4 regions of the Priestia sp. FSL W8-0001 genome follow, and region 2 is predicted to be linked to each of the others. Evidence: riboswitches for the same ligand, from Rfam matches in the RefSeq annotation. Region 2 holds a riboswitch; each other region holds the start of a gene.
What was found. Region 2 has a riboswitch for S-adenosylmethionine ahead of MKZ18_RS13000 (MetQ/NlpA family ABC transporter substrate-binding protein). Riboswitches for the same ligand answer to the same signal wherever they lie in the genome.
Positions count from the first base shown of each region.

Region 1: another riboswitch for S-adenosylmethionine. It lies ahead of MKZ18_RS09435 (Na+/H+ antiporter NhaC family protein); the one in region 2 lies ahead of MKZ18_RS13000 (MetQ/NlpA family ABC transporter substrate-binding protein).
Region 3: another riboswitch for S-adenosylmethionine. It lies ahead of MKZ18_RS19470 (methionine ABC transporter ATP-binding protein); the one in region 2 lies ahead of MKZ18_RS13000 (MetQ/NlpA family ABC transporter substrate-binding protein).
Region 4: another riboswitch for S-adenosylmethionine. It lies ahead of MKZ18_RS07015 (bifunctional homocysteine S-methyltransferase/methylenetetrahydrofolate reductase); the one in region 2 lies ahead of MKZ18_RS13000 (MetQ/NlpA family ABC transporter substrate-binding protein).

Region 1 covers NZ_JBBPAL010000001.1:1,788,256-1,791,615, reverse strand. Annotated here, with positions in the region: gene MKZ18_RS09440 (hypothetical protein) at 1-10, opposite strand, end outside; partial or broken gene MKZ18_RS09435 (Na+/H+ antiporter NhaC family protein) at 100-1,411, opposite strand; SAM riboswitch class I at 1,490-1,593, opposite strand; gene MKZ18_RS09430 (ABC transporter permease) at 1,707-2,468, opposite strand; gene MKZ18_RS09425 (ABC transporter ATP-binding protein) at 2,461-3,360, opposite strand, start outside.
Region 2 covers NZ_JBBPAL010000001.1:2,434,653-2,438,012, forward strand. Annotated here, with positions in the region: gene MKZ18_RS12990 (methionine ABC transporter permease) at 1-87, opposite strand, end outside; gene MKZ18_RS12995 (methionine ABC transporter ATP-binding protein) at 89-1,102, opposite strand; gene MKZ18_RS13000 (MetQ/NlpA family ABC transporter substrate-binding protein) at 1,115-1,933, opposite strand; SAM riboswitch class I at 2,017-2,130, opposite strand; gene MKZ18_RS13005 (YjcZ family sporulation protein) at 2,289-2,408, opposite strand; gene MKZ18_RS13010 (GNAT family N-acetyltransferase) at 2,494-2,958, opposite strand; gene MKZ18_RS13015 (DinB family protein) at 3,077-3,360, shown strand, end outside.
Region 3 covers NZ_JBBPAL010000001.1:3,690,158-3,693,517, forward strand. Annotated here, with positions in the region: gene MKZ18_RS19460 (MetQ/NlpA family ABC transporter substrate-binding protein) at 1-345, opposite strand, end outside; gene MKZ18_RS19465 (methionine ABC transporter permease) at 362-1,030, opposite strand; gene MKZ18_RS19470 (methionine ABC transporter ATP-binding protein) at 1,020-2,048, opposite strand; SAM riboswitch class I at 2,159-2,265, opposite strand; gene MKZ18_RS19475 (thioredoxin family protein) at 2,410-2,709, opposite strand; gene MKZ18_RS19480 (toprim domain-containing protein) at 2,723-3,073, opposite strand; gene MKZ18_RS19485 (YusG family protein) at 3,305-3,360, opposite strand, start outside.
Region 4 covers NZ_JBBPAL010000001.1:1,326,194-1,329,553, forward strand. Annotated here, with positions in the region: gene MKZ18_RS07015 (bifunctional homocysteine S-methyltransferase/methylenetetrahydrofolate reductase) at 1-1,759, opposite strand, end outside; SAM riboswitch class I at 1,871-1,973, opposite strand; gene MKZ18_RS07020 (aldo/keto reductase) at 2,507-3,360, opposite strand, start outside.

The sequences.
Region 1 (3,360 bases), 650 kb from region 2:
AACAAATCATCCTTTCACCTCTTTTTCAATATTCTAACATTTTAACTCTAAAAAAAGATGACATCAACCCTTCTTTCCGGTTGATGTCATCTGATGAAATTAAGCTATTTGTTTTTTAGCAGGTTGTTTATGAGTAAGCTTTGGATAATTAAAGACAATCGCTAAAATTCCAAATATCGCTGTTAAGATTGGATAAAATGCGAATGGCATTAGTTCAACTGAGGATACTTTTGCAAATTCTGATGCAATTAGCATTTGCGCTCCATATGGAACAAGTCCCTGCACGCTACATGAAAATAAGTCAAGTATACTTGCTGACTTACGGTTATCGATTTCGTATTCATCTGCAATCTCTTTTGCTAAAGACCCGACCGTAATAATTGAAATTGTGTTATTAGCTGTCGAAAGATTTGTCGCGCTTACTAATCCAGCAATACTAAACTCTGCGCCTTTTCTTGTTTTAATATTACGTGTTAATAGCCCAAGCAAGAAATGGATCCCTCCATTATACTTAATAAGTTCAACGACTCCACCAATTAAGATGCTGAGAATAATGAGTTCAGCCATACCGCCAATTCCTGTTGTAATAGCTTTTGCAAAGGTTGCTAGCGTATAGCTTCCGTCTGCCAATCCAATAATTCCAGCTACAACAATACCCCCCTGTTAAAATTGCTAACACATTTAATCCAAGCAATGCTGCAACCAGCACTCCTATATAAGGAAGCATTTTTACAAAGCTAAAACTTTCAACATCTACATTAGAATTATTTCCAAGCGTCATTACTAATAAAAGAACCATTGTAATAATTGCTGCTGGTAATACAATTAGAAAATTCACTTTAAATTTATCGTTCATTTTTGTTTTTTGCGTACGAACCGCAGCAATTGTTGTATCAGAAATAATGGATAAATTATCTCCAAACATTGCACCGCCGATAACGGCTGCTACGGCTAGTGCTGCAGAAATATCCGTTTCAGCACTTACTCCAACTGCAATTGGTGCTAGAGCCGCAATGGTACCAGTAGAAGTACCCATCGCAAGTGAGATAAAAGCACCGATAAAGAATAATCCAACAACAAGCAAGCTTTGTGGCAAAACAGATAAAGCAAGGTTAACCGTTGAATCAACCGCTCCCATGCCGCTTGCTACTTCTGAAAAAGCGCCCGCCAGAATAAAGATAAAGACCATAATCATCAAGTCCGGATGACCTGCGCCTTTAGCAAAACGCTCAACCTTCGCATTTAGCGTTTCTTTCCGGTTCATCGCTAAGGCAACGATAGCCGCTACGATAATTGCTACAAGTACAGGAAGCTTATAAAAATCACCTGTAATAATCCCCGAGCCTACAAACAAAGCTAGAAATACTCCTAGCGGCAGCAGTGCCCAACCGTTTTCTTTTTGTTTTCCCATGTTTACACCTCTTTGCATAAATAAAAGACCTCTTCATCAAGAAGAGGCCCTCTTATAATTCTTTATAAGAATACGCTCTTCTCATCTTTCAAACAAAATTGTTTGCTGGATTTGGCACCGCACTCTGTGAGTCAGTTGCCGAGACATCATCGGGCCAGTCCCTCCGTCTCTCTTGATAAGAAGTATAATATTTTTTAAATTTATTATTCAAAATTAACTCTTAACTACTTTAATATCTTTTACTTTCCTTGTCAAACACTATTGTAGAAAAACAAAAAGAAAGAAAATTCAAATATCAATTCGCTACGTCTCGCTTTAAGAAAAACAGCCAAGCCGTTCCAACAAAGAAGATTAGATGAGCTATAATAATAAATAGAGAAAACGGTAGGGTCATCCCAGGGAAATACGTTTGATTTCCATCCATATATTGACTAAGGTTGGTGTTAGCAAACAGTAAAATAATTCCCCACTGTACTTGAAACTCAGATAAAATTCCAGCAAGCATTTTTGCTCCTACTCCAACAACAATGCCAAGACCAACTGCTAATGCACTATTTCTGAATACCGACGATAGCATAAACGCAAAAGCAACCATCATAAAGGTTTCAAGATATGAAACACCATATGCAATCCAGATACCTTGTCCTTCTTGACCATTAAAAGCTCCTCCTGAAAAGAAAATAATACCCCAAATGATTGAAAATAAAAAGAAGGCAGCCAAATAGTACAAGCTAATAAAAATGCTAGTCAGGTATTTGGATAAAAGAATAGTTGAGCGACTCTTAGGACGAATTAATAGAAGTTTAATCGTTCCTTTTTCAAATTCAGATGCAACAATCGATCCAGCAGCGGCTACAGCAAAAAATTGGACAATAATTAAAAAGTTTGAAGTGAAAGCAACAAAGCCTGGCAACGTTTCTGCAATTCCAGCATTCGTTGTAATAGTTCTCATTATAAGAGCCATTCCAAGCGTTAAGACAGCAATTGCCAGAAATACGACTTTTGTGCTTTTTTTCATAAACCACTTCATATGTTCATTTTGTATTAAATTAAGCATTGAAATCTCCTCCCGTAACAGACATAAACGATTGTTCTAGCGATTCATAAATTGGAGTAATTTGGTATACTTCAATGCCTTCTTCCACTAGAAGTTTATTAATAGCAGCAGCCTCTTTCGGTTGAGCTTGTACAGAAAGCTGCTTTTCTTTTATTGCACAAGTGTAGCCTTGATTTGATAGCAGATTTTCCGCTTTTTCTACAGCATCAACTGCAAATACAATCGTTAGGTTCTCTTCTATATTACGCTTAGCTAATTCTTGAACAGATAGCAGTCTGCCGTCTTGAATAATCCCTACGCGATCACACAAGGCTTCCACTTCTTTCAACAAATGGCTAGCAATAAGAATTGAAATTCCTTCTTCTTTGCACAACCGCTTTAAATATGTTTTAAATTCAATCATTCCTGCTGGATCCAAGCCGTTAGTAGGCTCATCTAGTAGCAGTAGTGACGGTTTATGTAGAATAGCTTGTGCAACTCCGAGGCGCTGACGCATTCCGAGTGAATAAGTCTTTACCGGTTGGTGAATGCTTTTTTCTAACCTTGTTAGCTCGACCACTTCATCGATTCGATTTGCAGACACACCGTGCATTCGTGCAAAATGCTTTAAATTTTGATAACCTGTCAAATATCCATAAAACTCCGGGTTTTCAATGATTGCACCAATTGATTTGACAGCTTCATTAAATTGTTTGCGCTGGTCATGATTGTTAATGGTAACGTCTCCTGTTGAACTTACTAAACCTACAACTGCTCGAATAAGCGTAGTTTTACCCGAACCGTTTGGACCTAGTAACCCAAAGATTTCTCCTTTTCGCACAGACAATGATACGTTATCCAAAATAATTTTATTGCCAATCTTTTTCGTGACGTTATGAACCTGTAGTACCTC
Region 2 (3,360 bases):
AATAACTAATGAGATACTTGTCATGGTTAACGTTTGAAGGAAGCCTTCCCAAATAACGTCTCCCCACTCTACAAAAAATTCAGCCATCTTATTTCCACTCCTCTACAATAACGCCTTCACTTTCTAAATATCCGATTGCTTCTTCATAAGCTTCCTTATCTCCTCTTAAATGAACAAGCAGCTTTCCAAGCGTTTCATTTTTTAACTGTTCAATTCCACCGGCTAAAATACTTGGTAATACATCAAATTTGCGTGAAACCATCGCAAGCGCCGGTTCATTGGACTTTTCACTTCCTTTAAAATAAAGTGATACAAGCTTACCAGTTTTACGATATTCTGTTTTTAAAGCTTCTGGAAGATTAAATGCAGATTCTGAACCAATAAAACGCTTAGTTGTTGGATGCTGTGGATGAGTAAATATATCCACTACTTTTCCTTCTTCTACGACTCTTCCATTTTCCATCACTGCTACGCGATCACAAATACGTTGAACAACGTTTAATTCGTGCGTAATTAGAAAAATTGTTAAGCCTAATTCTCGGTTAATTTTTAATAGTAACTCCAAGATAGCTTCCGTTGTTTCTGGATCTAAGGCACTTGTGGCCTCATCGCTTAATAAAATTTCAGGCTCATGCGCTAACGCTCGTGCAATGGCAACACGCTGCTTTTGACCGCCAGATAGCTGAGACGGGTAGTGATTAACTTTATCAGACAACCCGACAATTTCTAAATACTTCTCTGCGCGCTTTTGAATGGTTTCTTTATCAATGCCTTCTAGTTTTAGAGGAATTGCAATGTTTTCATATACAGTTGCTGTTTTTAATAAATTATACCCCTGGAAAATCATCCCGATTTTCCGGCGTGTCTTTTGAAGATCCTGCTTTGAAAGAGTCGTTAGGCTTACACCATTAATGAATACTTCTCCAGACGTTGGTTTTTCAAGTAGATTAACACAGCGAATCAGCGTACTTTTCCCCGCACCGCTATATCCAATTACTCCGAACACCTCTCCTTTTTCAATAGTCAAGGACACGTCTTTCACAGCCTCCACTTTCTTGCCGTTGACTTCATATGTTTTGGAAGTCTGCTTTAATTCAATCACGTTCACCACTCCTTAAAATGCTGGGACAACTGAGCCGTTAAACTCTTCTTCAATAAATTGACGAATTTCATCTGAATGGAAGTATTTCTCTAGCTGTTTTACAACTTCATCATCTTTATTTTCCGTACGTACAACAACGTAGTTTGGATATGGATTGTTTTCAATTTCTTCATGGAAAATGGCATCATCATTAATTGTTAAACCTGCACCCATCGCAAAGTTTGTGTTAATTGCAGCAGCTGCTACTTCACCTAATTGAGATGGAATTTGTGAAGCTTCTAGCTCAACGATTTCAAGATCCAGTTTATTTTCAGCTACGTCTTTTTTCGTTGCTTTTTCTTCAACGCCTTCTTTTAATTTAATAACTCCAGCCGCTTCAAATAGCTTTAACGCACGATATTCATTACTTGGATCATTTGGCACAGCAATTTTGTCACCTTTTTTCAGTTCTTTTATATCTTTAATGCCGTCTGCATAAATACCCATTGGAAACGCAACCGTTTTAAACGCATCCTCAATTTTATAGCCTTTATCTTTTACCTGTTGTTCTAAAAACGGTAATGTTTGATAATTATTTAAATCTAAATCACGTTCATCAAGCGCTGTGTTCGGTGTATTATAGTCGTTAAACGTTTTAATGGTAATCTCTAATCCATCTTTTTCTGCTAACTTCTTCACTTCTTCGTTAATTTGTTGATGAGGACCACCAGTTACTCCGATTGTAATTTTTTCTGTGCTCAAAGTCTTTGCTTCTTCTTTTCCGCACGCAGCCGTTACAATTAGTAGTGCTGACGCCAGTGTTAAACCTAGTACTTTTGTTGTTTTTTTCATTATGTCAATCGCTCCCTTTTCTTTTTTTCCATAAAAAAAACGCCTCTTGCAGATAAAGAGAAGCGATTTTAACCAATCCGCTTCTCTTATCTTTCAGTGTATAAAGATACACCGCAGGATTTAGCACCGTTACAGCACGATTGCTGATAGGTTGCCGGGTTTCATAGGGCCAGTCCCTCCACCACTCTCGATAAGAGTTGCTTTTTTATTCACTTTGTTATGATGGCTATTCTACAGGTAGTTTGTATATAGTGTCAATATTTTTTTAATTTTATTTTATAAAATTTTTTAGATTAGTTTTAATTTAAAGAAAAGAAGCATACAAAAGTCTCCTTTTGTATACTTCTTTTCTTTATTAATTCCAACAAACGCATCCTACAATAACAAGAAGAATAAACAGAACTAAGATTAAGGCAAACCCACTGCCGCCTTTATTATAGCCGTATCCTCCACAATAACCGCCGTAAAAACACATAACATACACCATCCTTTCTGTCTCAGTGTATGCACGCATCATCCTTTTGCTTGTCTAAACGCCCATTTTCTAAAAATATGTACCCTTAACTCAATATTTGTCGCAGTCGAATCATATCACGACATTGAATACCATTTTCATAGATTTCTTCTTCATAGTTATGAACAAAGTGATCAATTTCAATTCCTGTAATACGAAATCCACATTTTTGATACAACGCCAACTGCTCAATACTTGAATTACCTGTTGCAATTTCTACGCTTTTATATCCATAGTGCTTTGAAAGCTTTAAAGCTTCTTCCACCAATTGCTTTCCGTATCCTTGATTTCGCATGTTTTTCTTTACTACAATATTGACAATTTCCACCGTATTCGGCCTTGTTGGTAGCAGTACAACAAGCCCCACTAACTCACCATCTGCTCTTCCTGCAATGCATGTTCCTCTCTCAATATAGCCTGAAATAACCTCTTCTGATGGATCAGCTTCCTTTAACAACTCAATATGGTTCTTTGTTACTTGCAATATTTTTTCAAAACGTAAACTAGACATGGTATCGCCCTTTCTTCTTACTATTTTCGTTAAGCAAACTACACCGTATTTGACTGTTTCCCTGTTATAATTAAAAGATATTACTAGAAAAGAAACAAGTCTAAAGGAGGAATTATTTATGAATTTATTGTTATTACATCATTTAGAAACCGTTCGAAGTATTACGCTAAAAGTTTTATCAAGCGTAACTGAACAGGAATCGTTAGTAACTCCCGATGGCTTTTCAAACAACATTTTTTGGAATTTAGGGCAGATTGTATATATTCAAGAAAAGCTTGTTTTTGAGCTTGCTGGAAAGAAAAATCAATTGCCTGCCTCATATGAGCGATTATTCGCGGCTGAAACAAAACCTTCTCAATGGAAGGAAACACCTCCTACCTTAATTCAACTAAAAGAAGAGCT
Region 3 (3,360 bases), 1.3 Mb from region 2:
ATGAATAGCTCCTGCACTTACAAAATCATAATTTGGGTTTTCTTCTAATACAGATTCTAGATAAGGAATATGTTGGAAGTAGTTCGCATCAATTTCTTTTCCATCTAGTGCTGTGTTAGGTAAAATATAATCTTGGAATGGTTTAATGTCTAACTCAATTCCTTTTTCCTCTAACAATGGCTTTGCTTCTTCTAAAATTTCAGCGTGAGGAATGTTTGACGCCCCCACCACAATTTTCTTTTCGTCTTCTGATGAATCTGACCCACTGCCTCCAGATGAACCACAAGCAGCTAAACCTAAAACTAAAGCAGATGATAAAGCAAATGTTGAAACCCATTTTTTCATAATATATTTCCTCCTCTTATCGTTTATCAATTTTAGACGTGATAAAATCACCAATAAACTGGATAATAAATACAATCACTAAAATTAAAACTGTCGCAACAAGGGTTACATCACTATTATTTCGCTGGAAGCCTTCTAAATATGCTAAGTTTCCTAAACCACCAGCTCCAACCGCTCCAGCCATTGCTGTATAGCCAATGAGTGCGATTGCTGTAACCGTCAAACCAGAAATTAAAGCAGGCATTGATTCTGGAAGCAGCACTTTAAAGATAATTGTGCTTGTTTTCGCTCCCATCGATTTTGCTGCTTCAATCACACCTTTATCAATTTCGCGAAGGCCGATTTCAACCATACGCGCGTAAAATGGTGCGGCTCCAACAATAAGAGCTGGCAAAGCTGCTTCTGCTCCTAGCATTGTTCCCACAATTGCTTTTGTAAACGGAATGAGCAAAATTAGTAAGATGATAAATGGAATGGATCGAAAGATGTTTACAAAAGCTCCTATAATAATATTAACGAAGCGGTTTTCCCAAAGCTGACCTTTGCCTGTTAAAAATAGAAGTAAGCCTAGCACAATTCCTAATATAAACGTGGCAACAACTGAGATACTTGTCATATAAAGTGTTTCAATCGTTGCTGCACTAAATTTATCATACGTTACGTTTGGGAATAATTCAGTTAGCATCCGTCATCACCTCAATTTCTACCTGTTGTTCACGGATGTACTCAATTACTTTATTAACCTCTGCTTCTTCACCATCTAAATGAATAAATAAGGTTCCATAAGAACCCGTTTGTGTATAAGAAACTTTCCCTTGTAAGATGTTAATCGTGACATCAAATGCTTTTAAAATGCTCGTAATGAGCGGTTGCTCCGCTTTTCCACCTACAAATGTGAGCTGAACAATTCGACCGCTTGGATAAAGTTCCTTCACCTGCTCCACTGTCTCAAACGTTTCTTCTGGCTCTGAAATTTGCTGTACAAATCGCTTTGTAATATTTTGCTGTGGTTTACGGAATACTTCAAGTACTTCTCCTTGTTCGACTACTTTTCCATTTTCCATCACAGCTACACGATGACAAATTTTACGGATTACGTGCATTTCATGCGTGATTAAGACAATCGTTAAACCTAGCTTTTCATTAATATCAACTAGCAAATCCAAGATCGAATCTGTTGTTTGTGGATCAAGTGCCGATGTTGCTTCGTCACATAATAAGACTTTTGGGTTATTAGCTAACGCTCTTGCAATTCCTACACGCTGTTTTTGCCCGCCGCTCAGCTGAGATGGGTAGGCATTTTCTCTACCTTCTAATCCAACTAGTTTAATGAGCTCGTTTACACGTTCTGCTCGTTTGTTTTTTGGAACACCGGCAATTTCAAGTGGAAACGCAATGTTTTCTTGCACGGTACGAGACCAAAGTAAATTAAAATGCTGAAAAATCATGCTAATTTCTTGGCGAGCTTGTCTAAGCTTAGCACCTTTAATTTTCCCAATTTGATTTCCTGCTACTTCTACTGTTCCAGAAGTAGGTGTTTCTAAACCATTTAATAAGCGAATAAGAGAGCTTTTCCCTGCTCCACTATATCCAATGATGCCGAAGATTTCACCTTTTGCCACTGATAAATTAACCTGATCAACGGCCGTGACTTTCCCACTTTTAGCATCATATATTTTCGTTACATCTTGTAACGTAATCATCTTCTTCACCTTCTTTGTTGACTTGCTCTGTCTGCTTAGTGTGTCCTTGCTTTTAGAAAATAAAAAAACCTTTCTACACGTGAGCAGAAAGGTTTTTGATAAAATCCTTTCTCTCATCTTTCAAAGCTTATGCTTTGCAGGAATTGGCACCATTTCAGTTAGTCTGACGGTTGCCGGGTTTCATAGGGCACAGTCCCTCCACCTCTCTTGATAAGAGTTAACGACAAATTATTGAAATTATTTTGTTTTCATCAAATATTCATTCATTTATGTTTGTGATTCTAGCATGTGTCAGAAAGGGTGTCAACAAAAAATGCGCATAGGATAATAATCCCATGCACACCCTTAAACAAATGTTTGTTTAACTAAGACGTTCCATTACGTATTCAACAGAGTGAAAAGCATACAGCTTCTGCTTCACTTCGCCATTTCCATATTCAATTAGGCATGGAACACTTTCAATTTCGAGCAAAGACGCTTTAGCAGGCATATAGTTTAAATTACTCATTCCGATTGTTAAGTCTGGAATAATCGCTTCTACTACTGTTAACATTTTTTTAGCTAGTTGGCACGTTCCACAAAGGGGTGTATGGAAAAAAATAACCGTACGCTCGTCTTTATTTAGCTTTTCGTCTAGCTGTTCCTCTGTCCACTCTTCCATGTTACTCATCCTTCTATATTAAAAATTCTGCGTTAACATCTATATTAGCACTTAAAAGTACCGTAGCAATATGATTTCTTGGGGCCGCCGCTACCTCACGATACATTTTATCGATATAAAGGTGCTCCGCTTCCGGAAGTTCTTTTTTAAACTGTTTCCGTAATTTATTGCCGGAATCATCTGAGTCAACCAAGATATACACATCTTTATCATACGTGGAATCGATAATCTCATCTAGCTTTGACAAGCTGATGGTTCCATTTGTACAAATAATCTCAATCGGTTCATTAATAATACTTTCGATTCGCTTTTTGTCAGACTTACCTTCTACAATAATTACTTTTTCAATTTCTATTAAACGCATCGTCATCACCTATGATTATCAGTTGTATAGTAACGTTATTCCTTTATGCTATACAATATTCGTTAATGTAACACAGTTCCCCTGTTTTTTAAAAGATTTTGCTGTAAAAAGAACATATATGAATTGTTTTTTATTGAAAAAATAGACTATTTTCGATCATCTTAGACTGATGGCGCCAAACCTTATGTGGTTGGCGCCATCAGTCTTGCACTCAGAGGTTTCATGCTAAATTTAGCACCAACCCTCTTCTGAATCGCAGTCCGTATACTTTTGTGTAGCTCCAGCCT
Region 4 (3,360 bases), 1.1 Mb from region 2:
ACGGTGTAATCAAATAGATACCATTAAATAATTCATAGGCAGTATCGATTAAGTCTTTTGCAATTGCTAATCCTTCAACTTCACCTTTAATTCGATCTTCTCCAGTAGCATCCATGCGTGCTAAAATATCTTCCGACAATTTAATTCCGGGTACTTCATGATGAATGAAGCGAGCGTTACGAGCACTTGTTAGTGGCATGATGCCGATATAAATTGGAGCATCTAAATGTTTCGTTGCTTCGTACACTTCTTCAATTTGTTTTGTTGAGTATAGCGGCTGTGTAATAAAATAGTGAGCACCGCATGAAATTTTCTTTTCAAGTCTGACAACTGCACGGTCTAAATGTCGAACGTTTGGGTTAAATGCCGCTGCGATTGAAAAATTGGTTTTTTGTCCAAGTGGCTTTCCTGAATAGGATAATCCTTCATTAAATTGAGCAATTAAGCTAATTAAATCGAATGAAGAGACATCATAAACGGACGTAGCTCCAGGGAAATCTCCAATCTTTGATGGATCTCCTGTAATGGCTAATACTTGGTTAATGCCAAGTGTATGAAGTCCCATTAAATGGGATTGAAGTCCGATTAAGTTACGGTCACGACACGTAATATGAACAAGCGGTCGAGCATCCGTTTGCTGCTGCATAAGCGATGCCATTGCTAAGTTGCTTACTCGAGGTGATGCCAGAGAATTATCTGCAAGGGTAACCGCATCAACACCAGCCTTATGAAGAGCTTTTGCACCATCTAAAAATTTTGTTGGTCCGAGCTGTTTTGGTGGATCAAGCTCAACGATAATTGAACGCCTTTCTTTCACAAGATCATGGAGGTGTGGTTCCTTTGTTTGTTCTTGTTCTTTGATTTCTACAACTGGTCTAATCTTTACTTTCTTTTGCGTAATAGGCTTTTCATGCTTCAATGCTTGTGACATCGCTTGAACATGAGCGGGCGTAGTACCGCAGCATCCACCTACTAAACGAACGCCTTGATTGCGAAAAGCTTTGGCGCTTTCAACGAAATAATCTTGATTTGTAGCGTACTCCACTTTTCCTTCTACATAAGCTGGTAAGCTTGCATTTGGATAAGCTGATAAGAAAGCACGATCTAAAAGCGGAACTTCTTCAAGCGATTGAATCATATGAGAAGGGCCTAAACGACAGTTCAGACCGACAACATCTGCACCTAAAGATTCTAACTCTTGAAACGCATCATAAAGGGATGTTCCATTTTGTAATACGCCAATATCATGGAGTGAAACATGCGTAATGATTGGTTTTGATGTCTCTTTTCTAGCCAAGGACAACACCGTTTTTAATTCTTCAAAATCGTAGTATGTTTCAAATAGCAAGCCGTCAACGCCTTCATTTAACAGCCAAAATAGCTGCTCGCGAATGCTTCGCTTTACTTCTTCTGTTGAGATGGCATTTTTTTGAAATGAGCGAATGCCTCCTAGTGTACCGACCACGTATGCATCTTTCTTAGCAGCTTGCTTTGCAATTCTGACGGCTGAAATGTTAATATCTTTGACAGCATCTTCTAAACCATATCGTGCAAGCTTTTGATAATTGGCAGCATATGTATTGGTTTGAATGACATCTGCACCTGCTTCTACATATGCACGATGAATGCGCTGAATCTCTTCTTTTTTTGTGATGTTTAGCTCTTCAAAGCAGCTATCAATTCCATGTGAATACAGAAGGGTACCAGTTGCACCATCTCCTATTAAAATGCGTGATTGTAAATCTTCAAGTAACCCCATTTGAAAACCTCCTTAAACGTTCCATTTCATCTGTTATCAGTTGTGTTCAAATAAAAAAAGAAAATGAATTAACAAAAAAAGCCTTCTGTAAGAAGAAGACTTTATTTCTTCTTCTTATCTTCCAAGCGATTTGCTTGCTGGATTTAGCACCATGTCATTTCGACTGGTTGCTGAGGTTTCAAAGGGCCAGTCCCTCCACCTCTCGTGATAAGAATCCATATATGATTATTATTTTAGTTCATTCTGCGATATGTTTACTTAAAAAGAAACGAACGATAAAGATGAAATTTAATCTTATTATCTAATTTATCTGATTTTTGTATATTATACAAGACAATTTCGAAAATTTCACTAATAAATCATAAGAAGAGGATGGGCATAACAAAACAAATTTCCAAAAATACCAACACTCCCTTTTCTCACCTCTTTACGTTGTCAGAACACGTTCGTTCCATTGCGCTATGGCCACTCGCTTTCCGGGGGGAGGAACCAGAGCTTCCTCCCTGCGCTTTGGGATCTCAGTTTTCCCTCTCTTTCCCGCAAGAGTCGAGTGTCCTACGCTACGCTTCATTCCAGCCTATTTTCAACATTGTTTTCACAATCAATAAAAAACCTGAACGATTAAAAGTGAGGAACTCTCAACCGTTCAGGTTTATCATTGGCTGAATTACTTATTTCTCAGCCTCGGAGTGCATTGAATTAAATTGTTGAAATCTACGTGTTAGAAAAGAAATTATCTAAATAGGTTTAATCAACAGGTCGTCCTTTAGAAGCCTCTAAAATTTGGAACCACTGCATGCGATTCACCTTTAAGTCCAACGCTTGAATAGCTACATCAATGCGGTTCATTTTTCCAGACCCGACAATCGGCATAATAGTAGCTGGGTGAGCTAGTAACCAAGCATAGACAATTTGATCTAACGATTTCGCTCCAATTTCTTCACCGATTTCTGTTAGCTTGTTTCGAACGCGAATGGAACGCTCATCTTCAGCAGTGAAGATGGAGCCGCCACCTAGTGGTGACCAAGCCATTGGCGCTATCTTATGCTGCTGGCATTGTTCAATTGTGCCTTCTTCAAAATGGTTTAAATAAGTAGGCGAGACTTCAATTTGATTCGTAATAAGTGAAAAAGGTAAGAACGATTGAAGTAAGTCAAACTGTGAACGTTTAAAGTTCGAGACTCCAAAGTAGCGTACTTTTCCTTCTTCTTTAAGCTGAATAAACGCATCTGCTACTTCTTGTGGATCCATAAAAGGATCTGGACGGTGGAGGAGTAAAACATCTACATAGTCCGTATTTAAATTCTTTAATGACTGGTTGGCGCTGTTGATGATATGTTCTTTGCTCGTATCATAAAAATTAATTTTACGCTCTGGATATTTATCAGACGTTAGCTTAATGCCACATTTTGTAACAAGCTGCATAGACTCGCGTAAAGAAGGCTTTTGCGCTAACGCTTGCCCAAATAACTTTTCACAGCTGTAGTTACCATAAATATCCGCATGGTCAAATGTAGTAATACCTCGATCTAAGCATTGTTCAATTAGAGTTTGCGTATCATTTGTTGATAAGTTCCAATCGGCTAAACGCCATAACCCAT